One region of the Pseudarthrobacter sp. Hb11 genome, then DNA from elsewhere that is predicted to be linked to it. Evidence: riboswitches for the same ligand, from Rfam matches in the RefSeq annotation. Region 1 holds a riboswitch; each other region holds the start of a gene.
What was found. Region 1 has a riboswitch for S-adenosylmethionine ahead of AC50X7_RS08135 (DUF1737 domain-containing protein). Riboswitches for the same ligand answer to the same signal wherever they lie in the genome.
Positions count from the first base shown of each region.

Region 1 (4,024 bases):
AAAGCGGCCGGCTGGGAACTGGGGTACGGTCCGTTGGAGCCCCAGGACCTTTTGGACGCCGACGCTGTCTGGCTCATTTCGAGCGTGCGCCTGCTTGCTCCGGTGAACAGCATCGATGGCAAAGACGTGGGCACCCCGGCGGTGCAGAAAGAGCTGACCGCGGAGCTGAGCGAGCTGTTTGCCAGCATCGCGTAGCGGTTTCCACTGCCGCAGTACTAACCGCCGCCGCGCTTCCTTCGAGTAGCTGCCGTACTTCCCGCCGCTAAGCGGGGGGAGCTTTTGGCTCCGCGGTCAGCTGCGCTTCGAGGCCGGAAAGCAGGATGGTGATGCCCTGGTCCAGCTCAGCCTCGCCGTCATATTCGGCGAGCGCCGGAGCCAACGCACGGAGATGGGGAAACTCTTTTAACGGCAGCCGGTGCAGCCCTAGCCGAAGCAGCACTTCATTCTCTTCGGGGTCCACCACGAACTCCTGCAGCTCGTTCAGAATGTGGCCATAGAGGAACCCGTAGTAGGCCCTATAGACGTGGAGGGCGTCGGCAGGGCTGAATCCGGCGCCAATCAGCAGGGCGAGAATCTGCTCCAGCGGGCGCAGGGTGCCCAGCGGGCGCAGACCGAGCGGAGTGGAGAGCGGTCTCGTCACCAGCAGCGGCACCACGTTGGGATGTTCGAGCGCGAGCCGCCGAAGGTTATGCGCGATGTGCCGAAGCTGGGCTTTCCAGTCGGGGTCCTCCGGGTGGATGGGCAGTTCGTTGAGAACGAGCTCCGAAACGCCATCGAGCAACGCCGCCCGGTTCTCTGCGTAGCGGTAAAGGCTCATCGGATCCCGGTCCAGCTCTTGCCCCAGCCGGCGCATGGTCAGCGCGTCAAGGCCTTCCGCGTCCACCAGTTCCAATGCCTTGTTGAGCACCAGATCACGGTTGAGCCGCTCCTTTGGGGCGCGGCCCTTGGCAGGGCCGGAGGTTTTCGGGGAGGGCATGACTTTTCCGTTCTGGAGCCGGCGGCAAGCGTCTCGGGAAGGTATCTCCAAACGCTTGCTGTATACGTAGTCTACGGGTAACGTCTACATTGTAGTAAGGGGGTCGACACCGCCCCACACCATCGATTCCCAAGGTCTCGATCACCACTCCATGGCCCCGTGCAGGGCATAGAGGATTTCGCTGCTGTAGCCGAACGGCGGTACACACGCACTTAGCGAAGGGACGCCGTCATGGCACATTCGCAGTTCGACCTTTTTCTCCAGGAAGCCACCCACCTCGACCAAGCGTCCGACCACAGCCTCAGCGGTGACCGCCTTTACGGCCTGTATACCAGCTGGTGCTTCATCAACCAGCAGGCACCCGGAATGGAAGCCGCCTTTTGGGCAGGGATGAAACACAGGATCAGCCCGAGCCATAACGGCCTGCGGATGAAGGGTCCGGCCGCCGCCGATTACATCCTGGCAAGCTGCCCCGGCATCGTGTAACCGACATCAGAAGAGAGGCGTGAAGGGCTCCCAAGCGGGCAGCCCTTCACGCCTTTCCTTTGCTCCAACAGCTGGGCGGCCGCCCAGCTCAGTTACGGAACATGACGACGGCGGCGATGCGGTGCCGCGCGCCAAGTGTTACTTTTTTGGGGAGTAATGAGTACCGGCGCCAAGCCCTGACTGGCCGGTCGGCAACCCTCCTTTTGCGGCGGGGTGCCTCAGGTGAATACTCGGCATATCGACCGAATCGTGTTGCAAGCGTGAAAGAAGGAGATCCGTCGTGTCTGACGCACCTGCCCTTGAAGAAAAACTTTCCTACCGGCTCGTTACCGGGCCGGATGACAGGTCTTTCTGTGAACGGGTTTCGACCGCCCTGGCCGAGGGCTATGTGCTTCACGGCAGCCCTGCCGCGACGTCCAACGGCGGCAAGGTGATTGTTGCGCAAGCCCTGGTTCTTCCGGCAGCCATCGCTTCCGCCGATGCGGCGGTGGCCACCGCCGTGGATGACCTCGAATCCGCGGGCGAAGACCTTGAGTTCGACGGCGAGGGCCACGCATGACCTACGCAGGAGACCTGACGCCCCAGGAGGCATGGGACAAGCTGGAGCAGGGCGCCATCCTGGTGGATGTTCGCACCGAAGGCGAATGGGCCCACATCGGTATCCCGGACACAAAGGCCACCGACAACGATCCGCTGTTCATCCAGTGGACGTTTCCCGGCGGCATCCCCAATCCGGACTTCATTACCCACCTGACGCAGCAGGCGCCGGAGGACGCTTCGGCCGAACTGGTATTCCTGTGCCGCTCGGGGCAGCGTTCCATCGCGGCCGCCATTGCTGCCACCCAGGCCGGCTTCACCTCCTACAACGTGCTGGAGGGCTTCGAGGGCGAACCTGACCGGTACGGCGAACGCACCGTCAACGGCTGGAAGAACCGCGGCCTGCCCACCAATCTCGGAAAGAACTAAGTGACCTTTAACGAAGACGCCGCCGGCTGGAGCCCCGACACCCAGTCCGTCCGTGGTGGACTGGACCGCACCAACTTCCAGGAAACCAGCGAGGCGGTGTTCCTGAACTCAGGGTTCGTGTATGAATCCGCAGCTGCGGCAGAGCGCGCTTTCACGGGCGAGGACGAGCGCTTTGTGTACTCCCGCTACGGCAACCCCTCCGTGGCTACCTTCCAGGAGCGGCTCCGCCTCCTCGAGGGCACCGAGGCGTGCTTCGCGACGGCGTCCGGCATGTCCGCCGTCTTCACCGCCCTGGGTGCCCTGCTGGCCGCCGGCGACCGCGTGGTTGCCGCCCGCTCGCTGTTCGGTTCCTGCTTTGTGATCCTGAACGAAATCCTGCCGCGCTGGGGTGTGGAGACAGTGTTTGTGGACGGTCCGGACCTGGAGCAGTGGCGCGATGCCCTGTCCCAGCCCACCACCGCCGTCTTCTTTGAGTCGCCGTCCAACCCGATGCAGGAGATTGTGGACATCGCCGCAGTCAGCGAACTCGCGCACGCGGCAGGTGCCACGGTGGTGGTCGACAATGTCTTTGCCACTCCCCTGCTGCAGCGGTGCGGAAGGTTCGGCGCGGACGTGATTGTTTACTCCGGGACCAAACACATCGACGGCCAGGGCAGGGTGCTGGGCGGCGCCATCCTCGGCACCAAGGAATTTATTGACGGGCCGGTCAAGCAGCTCATGCGCCACACCGGCCCGTCGTTGTCCCCCTTCAACGCCTGGGTGCTCACCAAAGGCCTTGAGACGATGGCCCTCCGCGTCAACCACTCTTCGGCTTCAGCCCTTCAGCTGGCCGAATGGCTGGAGCAGCAGCCTGCCGTGAGTTGGGTAAAGTACCCGCTGCTGAAGTCGCACCCGCAGTATGAACTCGCCGCCAAGCAGATGAGTGCCGGCGGCACCGTTCTCACCCTGGAACTCGCGACGACGGGTGGCCGCTCGGGCAAGGAAGCGGCCTTCGCGCTTTTGGACGGCCTGCGCATCATTGACATCTCCAATAACCTTGGCGACTCAAAGTCCCTGATCACCCACCCCGCCACCACCACGCACCGTGCCATGGGTCCGGAGGGACGCGCAGCCATTGGCCTGAGCGACGGCGTCGTGCGGCTTTCGGTTGGCTTGGAGGACGTGGATGACCTGATTGGCGACCTCGAACAGGCACTGAAGCAGATTTAGAGTTTGGCTGGCGCTGCGTCCACACCAACCCCGGCAACCAAGAACCAACCCCCAGAATCGACCTCCCCCACCGGCCGTCACTACAAAGCCGAACACCACCACTGGGAACCACCACACTGGCCGGGTTGGATTGCGGAACTATGGACTGCATCCGAAGAAAGGGATCCCGAGCGGGTCGCTTTCCGTCCGCTGACATGAGTTGCGTCAGTCCTTCCCAGACACCTCCGGAGATATCAGGGCTGGCGGACCCGCAACAAATCCGGGACCTCATCGACGTTCGAGAAATCCAAGGAGCCGCGCATAGTCACGTCTATTGCATGCTTGACCACTGCACCAAAGCCCAAGTCCTCAGGCGCATAAGCGGCCAACGCCTTGTCCCGGACGCGG
Region 1 covers NZ_JBWZCM010000003.1:327,436-331,459, forward strand. Annotated here, with positions in the region: gene AC50X7_RS08120 (aminodeoxychorismate lyase) at 1-195, shown strand, start outside; gene AC50X7_RS08125 (TetR/AcrR family transcriptional regulator C-terminal domain-containing protein) at 263-976, opposite strand; gene AC50X7_RS08130 (hypothetical protein) at 1,208-1,462, shown strand; SAM riboswitch class IV at 1,615-1,729, shown strand; gene AC50X7_RS08135 (DUF1737 domain-containing protein) at 1,743-2,021, shown strand; gene AC50X7_RS08140 (rhodanese-like domain-containing protein) at 2,018-2,428, shown strand; gene AC50X7_RS08145 (O-succinylhomoserine sulfhydrylase) at 2,429-3,637, shown strand; gene AC50X7_RS08150 (glutamate--cysteine ligase 2) at 3,871-4,024, opposite strand, start outside.

Region 2 (4,024 bases), on a different contig from region 1:
GAGCAGGTCCGCAGTGCCCTTGGCGTCGGCCGCGTCCACGTCGTGGAGGGAGATGCCCCGGGTTTCCTTAAGGAAGAACACGGAGATTGCGGTCACGATGCAGGCTCCGAGGAGGTACAGCGCCACGGGGGTGGAGGACTTGAAGTTGCTCAGGAGTGCGGTGGCGATGATCGGGGCCAGCGAACCGGCGACGATGGAGGTCACCTGGTAGCCCAGGGAAACGCCCGAGTAGCGCATCCGGGTGGGGAACATCTCGGCCATGATCGACGGCTGCCCGGCGTACATCAGCGCGTGGAACAGCAGGCCGATGGTGATGGCGGCCAGGATGATGAGGTCGTTGGCGGTGTCCATCATCGGGAAGGCGAAGAAGCCCCAGGTTCCGCCGAGGATGGCGCCCACCATGTAGACCGGCCGGCGGCCGAAGGCGTCGGACATCTTGCCGACCAGCGGGACAGCGCAGAAGTGGATGAAGTGCGCCACCAGCAGCAGGAGGAGGATGCGGGAGGTATCGGTCTGGACAACGACCTTCAGGTAGGTGATGGAGAACGTCACCACGAGGTAGTACAGGATGTTCTCGGCAAAGCGCAGGCCCATGGCGGTGAACACGCCGCGGGGGTAGCGGCGGAAGACCTCCGCGACGCCGTAGCCCTTCTTCTCAACGGTGACTTCCTTGCGGGCCTCGATGAAGATCGGGGCGTCCTGGACCTTGGTGCGGATGTAGTAGCCGACGATCACGATCACGGCAGACAGCCAGAAGGCAACGCGCCAGCCCCAGCCGAGGAATGCTTCCTGGGAGAGCGTGGACGACAGGGTAAACAGCACGCCGGTGGCCAGGAGGTTACCCATGGGAACGGCGGACTGCGGCCAGCTGGACCAGAATCCGCGGGACTTGTTCGGGCTGTGCTCGGCAACGAGCAGCACGGCGCCGCCCCATTCACCGCCGACGGCGAAGCCCTGGACGAAGCGCAGGAATACCAGGAGGGCCGGAGCCCAGTAGCCGATCTGCGCGAAGGTGGGCAGGCACCCCATGAGGAAGGTGGAAACGCCCACCAGGATGATGCTCAGCTGCAGCAACTGCTTGCGGCCGAACTTGTCACCGAAGTGGCCGAAGACGATGCCGCCTATCGGCCGGGCCACGAAGCCTACGGCGTAGGTGACGAAGGCGGCGATGATGCCATCCAGTTCGGTCCCTGAATTGGGGAAGAACATTTTGCCGAACACCAGGGTGGCGGCGGAGGCATAGAGGAAGAACTCATACCACTCAACGACGGTGCCGGCCATGGAGGCCGTGACGACTTTCCTCAGGCCTGAGGCCTTGACGTCGGTTTCCTCTGGCCGCCGTGCGGCCGAGCTTTCCGTACTCATGTGTGAACTCCTTCGGCGTCGTCATCGACACCACTGGGACAGGCTATGGCGGGTGCGTGTGGTTTTGGTCACGAACCGCCGGGTCCCAACGAGTATGGTCTGCCGGAAGGCGCAGCTCAACGCCGAATGATGCAGAGCGCATCTGCATTAATGCACATTCTTTGGCATCTAGGCCTGGTGTTATGCCGAAAGGTGCTCCCGCAGCTGGTTCCCCAGCTGGCCGATCTCGGTAAGGAAGCCATCGTGCCCGATGGGCGCCTCAATCAGGTGGACGTCCACCTCGCCGGGAAGCGCCCGTGCCAGCTCGCGCGACTGGGACGGGAAGTAGAGCCGGTCCGAGTCCACGGCGGCCACAAAGAAACGGGCACTCGAGCTGGACAGGGTCTGGGCGAGGGACCCGCGTCCCCGGCAAATATCGTGGCTCATCAACGCCTCGGTGATGGCGATGTAGCTGTTCGCATCGAACCGCTGGACCAGCTTGGTGCCCTGGTGGTCCAGGTAGCTTTCCACCTGGTACCGCCCGCGGGTAGCGAGCTGCTGCCCCTGGAGCGGCGATTCGGGGGCCTGCGGCTCACGGCCGAAGCGTCCGTCCAGTTCCCGCGTGGAGCGGTACGTGATGTGGGCGATGCGCCGGGCCAGGGCGAGGCCCTGCTCGGGGGCGGGTCCGTTGTAGTAGTCACCGCCGTTGAAGTTGGCGTCCTGCCGGATGGCGAGGGTCTGTGCCTGGGCGAACGCGATCTGCTCGGCGGTACTCGCGGCGCCTACCGAGATCACTGCGCAGCGCTGCACCCGTTCCGGAAACGTGACCGCCCATTCGAGCGCACGGGCCCCGCCCATGGAACCGCCCAGCACGGCAAACCAGCTCCCGATCCCGAGCTGGTCGGCCAGCCGGGCCTCGGCCAGGGTGCTGTCCCGCAGGGTGACCAATGGAAAACGTGAACCCCAAGGCTTCCCGTCCGGCGCGGGCGACGACGGCCCGGTGGACCCGTAGCAGCCGCCCACAATGTTGATCGACACCACGAAAAAACGGTTTGTATCTACCGGCGCACCAGGCCCCGCGAGCTGTTCCCACCAGCCGGGCTCCTCGGTGTCGCCCCGGGTCACGTGGGTGCTGCCTGTCAACGCGTGTTCGATCAGGACGGCGTTGCTGCCGTCCGCGTTCAGTGTGCCCCAGGTTTCATAGGCCAGAGTGACGTCCGGAAGGTATCCGCCGGCTTCCAACTCCAGTCCCCCGATGGAGGCGTAGCGGACAATCCCGTGTTCAGGGACAGTTGTACGGGTGACGGTAACCGTCATGGCAAGACCTCTTCTACGCGCTTGCCCGCCGTCGAATGACCGGCAGGCCAGGTCTTCACCCGGGGCACCCCGCCGCGGAAGGAGGGTTGCCGGCCAGCAAGCCGGGGCTGTCACTGGCACTCATGACCTGGTTCGAGTGTACGAAACAGCCCCTGCCTGCCGCCAAGAGTGTGACTGGTTGTGACTTCCCCGGCTTGTGCCGCGTTGGGTGCCCTGGGTATTTCTAAGCGCCGGTTGCCTCCTTGGCCGCCCGGAAGCCGGCTTCGAGATCTGCCAGGATGTCATCGATGTGCTCGATCCCCACCGAAAGCCGCACCAGGCCCGGGGTCACGCCGGCCACCACCTGCTGCTCCGGCGAGAGCTGGCTGTGGGTAGTCGACGCCGGATGGATCACCAGCGAACGGACGTCACCGATGTTTGCCACGTGGGAGTGCAGCTCCAGGGCGTCCACGAAGCGCTTGCCGGCCTCCGCACCCCCGGCGAGGTTGAAGGAGACGATGGCGCCGGTCCCCTTGGGGCCGTACTTCCGGCCCCGCTCGTACCAGGGGCTGGAGGGCAGCCCGGCATAGGCGACCGATTCGACGTCGTCACGCGACTCCAGCCACTGTGCCACGTCCAGGGCGTTGGCCACGTGCCGTTCCACGCGAAGGCTCAGCGTCTCCAGACCCTGGGCGATCAGGAAGGCGTTGAAGGGCGACACTGCGGAGCCAAGGTCTCGCAGCAGCTGCACCCGGGCCTTCAGGATGTACGAGAGATTGGCGCCCAGGGCGCCTTCGGCACCGAGGTCCCGGGCGTAGACGAGTCCGTTGTAGGTGGGGTCCGGGGTGTTGAAGCCGGGGAACTTTGCGGGGTCCTTGCCAAAGTCAAACTTTCCGGAATCGACGATCACGCCGGCGATGGCTGAACCATGGCCGCCCAGGTACTTGGTGGCCGAGTGCACCACGATGTCCGCGCCCCATTCCAGCGGCCGGATCAGGTACGGGGTGGACAGGGTATTGTCCACGATCAGGGGCACGCCGGCCTCGTGCGCGACCTGGGATACCCCTTCGATATCCAGGACGTCCTGCCGCGGGTTGGATACCACCTCGCCGAAGAAGAGCTTGGTGTTGGGCTGCACTGCTGCGCGCCACTGCTCCAGGCTGTCCGGGTCCGCCACGAAGGTGACTGATATGCCGAACTTCTTCAGGGTGTGGGCGAAGAGGTTATAGGTGCCGCCGTAGAGGCTGGGGCTCGCGACGATGTGGTCCCCCGCCTCGGCAATGTTCAGGACGGCGAAAGTCTCAGCAGCCTGTCCGGAGCTGAGCAGCAGCGCCCCCAGTCCGCCTTCAAGACTGGCAATCCGCTGCTCCACTGCCTCCTGGGT
Region 2 covers NZ_JBWZCM010000007.1:85,583-89,606, forward strand. Annotated here, with positions in the region: gene AC50X7_RS11985 (MFS transporter) at 1-1,365, opposite strand, end outside; gene metX (homoserine O-acetyltransferase MetX) at 1,546-2,661, opposite strand; SAM riboswitch class IV at 2,674-2,789, opposite strand; gene AC50X7_RS11995 (bifunctional o-acetylhomoserine/o-acetylserine sulfhydrylase) at 2,885-4,024, opposite strand, start outside.
Region 2: another riboswitch for S-adenosylmethionine. It lies ahead of metX (homoserine O-acetyltransferase MetX); the one in region 1 lies ahead of AC50X7_RS08135 (DUF1737 domain-containing protein).

Region 3 (4,024 bases), on a different contig from region 1:
TCGGGTGCCAGGGCTGTCATGTAGTGCTGGATCTCCTGCGGGGATTGGTGGTGCTGCCACCTCGGAAAATGGGCGCACGATGGCGCACACATATCCGCGATGGTTGAAATGGGGTGGACCGATTCCTGGTCGGCCTTCACCAGTTTAGCAAGCCCCGCAAAACGAAACGCCGGTCCCGCGCACCCGATCCAAGCGGGGCACGGAACCGGCGGGTTCGGGCGTTACGCGATTTCCGGCTACCAGAGCCGCTTGGTGGCCCGGCGTGCGCCCTCGCCCAGTGCTTCCAGCTTGGCGAACGCGATCTGCGGGTGGACCCTGCCGCCGAGGCCGCAGTCGGTAGAGGCGATGACGTTCTCGCGGCCCACCACTTCTGCGAACCGGACAATCCGGTCGGCCACCAGATCCGGATGCTCCACCACATTGGTGGCATGGGAAACGACGCCTGGGATGATGACCTTGCCCTCTGGAAGCTTGGTGTCCTCCCAGACCCGCCATTCGTGTTCGTGCCGCACGTTTGCAGCTTCAAAGGAGTAACCGCCGGCATTGATCTGGAGCATCGTCTCCACCAGGTCCGCCAGGGGAAGGTCCGTGGTGTGCGGGCCGTGCCAGGAGCCCCAACAGAGGTGGAAGCGGACCTGCTCCTCGGGAAGGCCGCGGAGGGCGTAGTTCAGTGCCTCCACGCGGATCTGCGTGAACTTGAGGTAGTCCGCGACGCTGGGTTCGGGGCTGATCTGGTCCCAGTTCTCGGCGATGGAGGGATCATCGATCTGCAGGATCAGGCCGGCGTCGATGATGGCCTTGTACTCTTCGCGGAGCGCGTCGGCACAGGCGTAGATGTACTCCTCCTCCGTGGCGTAGTACTCGTTCGTGATGCGGGAGGCGCTGCCGGGGGAGAGCGCTGCAACAAAGCCGTCCGTGAGTCCGGTGGCCGCCAGCCCGGCCTTCAGGTTGGCGATGTCGGAGGCGACGGCGTCCTGGCCGGTGTAGACGAGCGGGCCGGTGACCTTCGGGAACGGCTTGGGGGCACCCGTGAAGATGCCGCTGGTGGGATCGTTGTAGGCCTCGGAAAAAATGGTCCGGTCGCGGCGGTGGATGAAGCCCGTCAGCTGGACGTGGCCCGGGGTGGATTCCTTCGGTTCGACCGCCCACTTGGCGTCATTGTCCAGCTCCAGGCCGCCCATCCGGGCAAAGGAGTAGGACCACCAGGCGCCGTAGTCCACGGAAGCGGACGTGGCGTGCCCGTACTCGCCGTCGTTCGGGATATCGACGCCCAGGCTTTGCTGGCGCTGGACCAGGTCCACTACGGACGCGGTGAGGAGTTCGTTGTAGCCCTCGACGTCGGCAGGGTTTTCCTCGCGTGCGGCATTGGCGGCGATCAGCTCAGCGGTGCGGGGCAAGGAGCCTGCGTGGGTGACGCGGATATGGTCTGTGTTCAAGGTCATGCTGAAATTTCCTTTCCATCGGTCCTGGCAGTAGCACCTTCACAGGCAGGACGTCCCTGCACTTGGGGGTTGCTGCGGCGTCAACGATCCAGGTCTCTCGGCCGCTCCGGATGGTTCGCTCTCACCTAAATCCAGATGGCTCCCCGGGAGCAAATTCGCTTCGGTTTGTTTCGCAACAGGCAGGGCGCCGAAGCCACGCTTCGAAACGTAATAACTGCATGTGCATTCCTGTTATGTCCATTGACAGCTTTCGCGGAGGTTGGTTGGCTTTTGTCACAGCCCGCGATGGGGGACATGGCGGGCTGGCACACCTATGCACTCGAAAGAGGTACCGCACCGTGAAAAAAACCCTGGCAACCTTTAGGACCCTGGCAGTTACGGGAGCCCTGGCTCTGGCCGTAGTGGCAGCGCCCGCCCCTGCCATCGCTGTGGGCGAAGGCCCCAACTATAATGGCAACGGCCAGATCACCACATCGAAGCTGGCCTCCTATGACCAGATGGTCTCCTTCCTCAAAGACCAGGACGCCCGCCAGTCCGCCATGGAACTGGAGGTTATCGGGCAGACCGTGAAAGGCCGGGACATCCACCTGGTCAAGTACATCTCGGATCCGGCCAAGCCCACCATCCTGTACCTGACCCAGCAGCACGGCAACGAACAGCTCACCACCGAAGGTGCGCTGGAATTCGTCAAGCACCTGGGCACCGGAAAGTCCGGGAATGTCCTGGACGGCGTGAACATCCTGATCGTGCCCATGCTCAACGCAGACGGTGCCATGGGGGACGTGAACTTCCCGCTGGACGGCTACCTGGCCAAGGGCGACCGCAATATGACCCGGTACAACGCCGAAGAGGTGGACCTTAACCGGGACCATGTGGCCAAGATCCAGCCGGAAACCCAGGCGCTGCACAACAACGTGATGCGCAAGTACAAGATCGACTACATGATCGACCTGCACCACCAGGGCACCCGCAGCCAGCGTGACGGCGAACTTGTGTCCGGGTCCATCCTGTACCCCACCACCCCTAACGCCAATCCCGCCGTTGTTGAAAAGTCCAAGCAGTTGGGCGCCGTTGTTTTCAACAGCGTCGACTCCACAGGCTGGGGCCACCTCGGCAAGTATGTGGGGGGCAGCGCCGAAACCATCAGCCGCAACGGCATCGCCGTCGAGTACGGCATTTCCACGTTGCTGTTTGAGATGCGCGGCATGTCCGACCACTACCTGGACGGCTACGCCCTGGGGCTCCGGAGCAACGGCTACCTGATCAAGCAGACGGTCACTACCCTGACCGCCACGGCCGCGGCGATCGCGGACGGTTCAATTGCCGACGGCGACACCTCCTTCTGGGACAGCCTGGCCACCCAGACCTCCCGCCCGGCCGGGGAAGCCGACGACGAATAGCATCACCGCTGACAGTCCGCCGCGGTCCTTCACCCGTGCAGGGTCCTTTACCCTGCAAGAAGGGCCGCGGCGGCCCAACGAGTGGACAAAGTAACTGATCGGCTAAACTTGGGTGGTAAGAGCCCCGGAACTCTTGCGTCGCTGTGCTGCCCCGCAGACCAGCGAAGGCCAGTCCATTCGGGGCATTCTGATGAACGGCGCTGCGCCAGGCCTGCCACATCGTGGCGGAGGCCCGGGCAGCCCGAACGAATGGGGGAGGATCCCATGCCAGCAATTGTGATCGTAGGAGCCCAATGGGGCGACGAAGGAAAAGGCAAGGCGACTGACCTGCTGGGCGGCCGTGTTGACTACGTCGTCAAGCCCAACGGCGGCAACAACGCCGGGCACACCGTCGTCGTGGGCGGTGAAAAATACGAACTCAAGCTGCTTCCGGCAGGCATCCTCAGCCCCAATGCGGTACCCATCATCGGCAACGGCTGCGTGGTCAACCTCGAGGCACTCTTCCAGGAGATCGAAGGCCTTCAGGCCCGCGGCGCCGACACCTCAAAGCTTCGCGTCTCAGCGAATGCCCACCTTGTCGCTCCGTACCACCAGGTGCTGGACAAGGTGACGGAGCGTTTCCTGGGCAGCCGCGCCATCGGAACCACCGGGCGCGGCATCGGCCCTGCGTACATGGATAAGGTGGCCCGCCTGGGCATCCGGGTCCAGGACGTCTTTGACGAGTCGATCCTCCGCCAGAAGGTGGAAGGTTCGCTGCGGCAGAAGAATGAACTCCTGGTCAAGGTCTACAACCGCCGCGGCGTGCTGGTGGACGAGATCGTGGAGTACTTCCTGTCCTTTGCCGAACGGCTGCGCCCCCTGGTCATCGACAGCACCCTGGTTCTGAACACTGCCCTGGACGAGGGCAAGGTTGTTTTGATGGAAGGCGGCCAGGCAACATTCTTGGACGTGGACCACGGAACCTACCCGTTCGTCACCTCTTCCAACCCCACCGCCGGCGGTGCGTCTGTGGGTTCGGGCATTGGACCCACCCGTATCTCGCGCTCCATCGGCATCATCAAGGCCTACACCACACGCGTCGGCGCCGGACCGTTCCCCACAGAGCTGTTCGACGACATGGGCCTGTACCTGCAGAAGACCGGCGGTGAATTCGGCGTCAACACCGGCAGGCCGCGCCGCTGC
Region 3 covers NZ_JBWZCM010000011.1:123,830-127,853, forward strand. Annotated here, with positions in the region: gene AC50X7_RS14950 (uracil-DNA glycosylase family protein) at 1-20, opposite strand, end outside; gene AC50X7_RS14955 (cobalamin-independent methionine synthase II family protein) at 237-1,442, opposite strand; SAM riboswitch class I at 1,455-1,559, opposite strand; gene AC50X7_RS14960 (M14 family zinc carboxypeptidase) at 1,781-2,842, shown strand; gene AC50X7_RS14965 (adenylosuccinate synthase) at 3,107-4,024, shown strand, end outside.
Region 3: another riboswitch for S-adenosylmethionine. It lies ahead of AC50X7_RS14955 (cobalamin-independent methionine synthase II family protein); the one in region 1 lies ahead of AC50X7_RS08135 (DUF1737 domain-containing protein).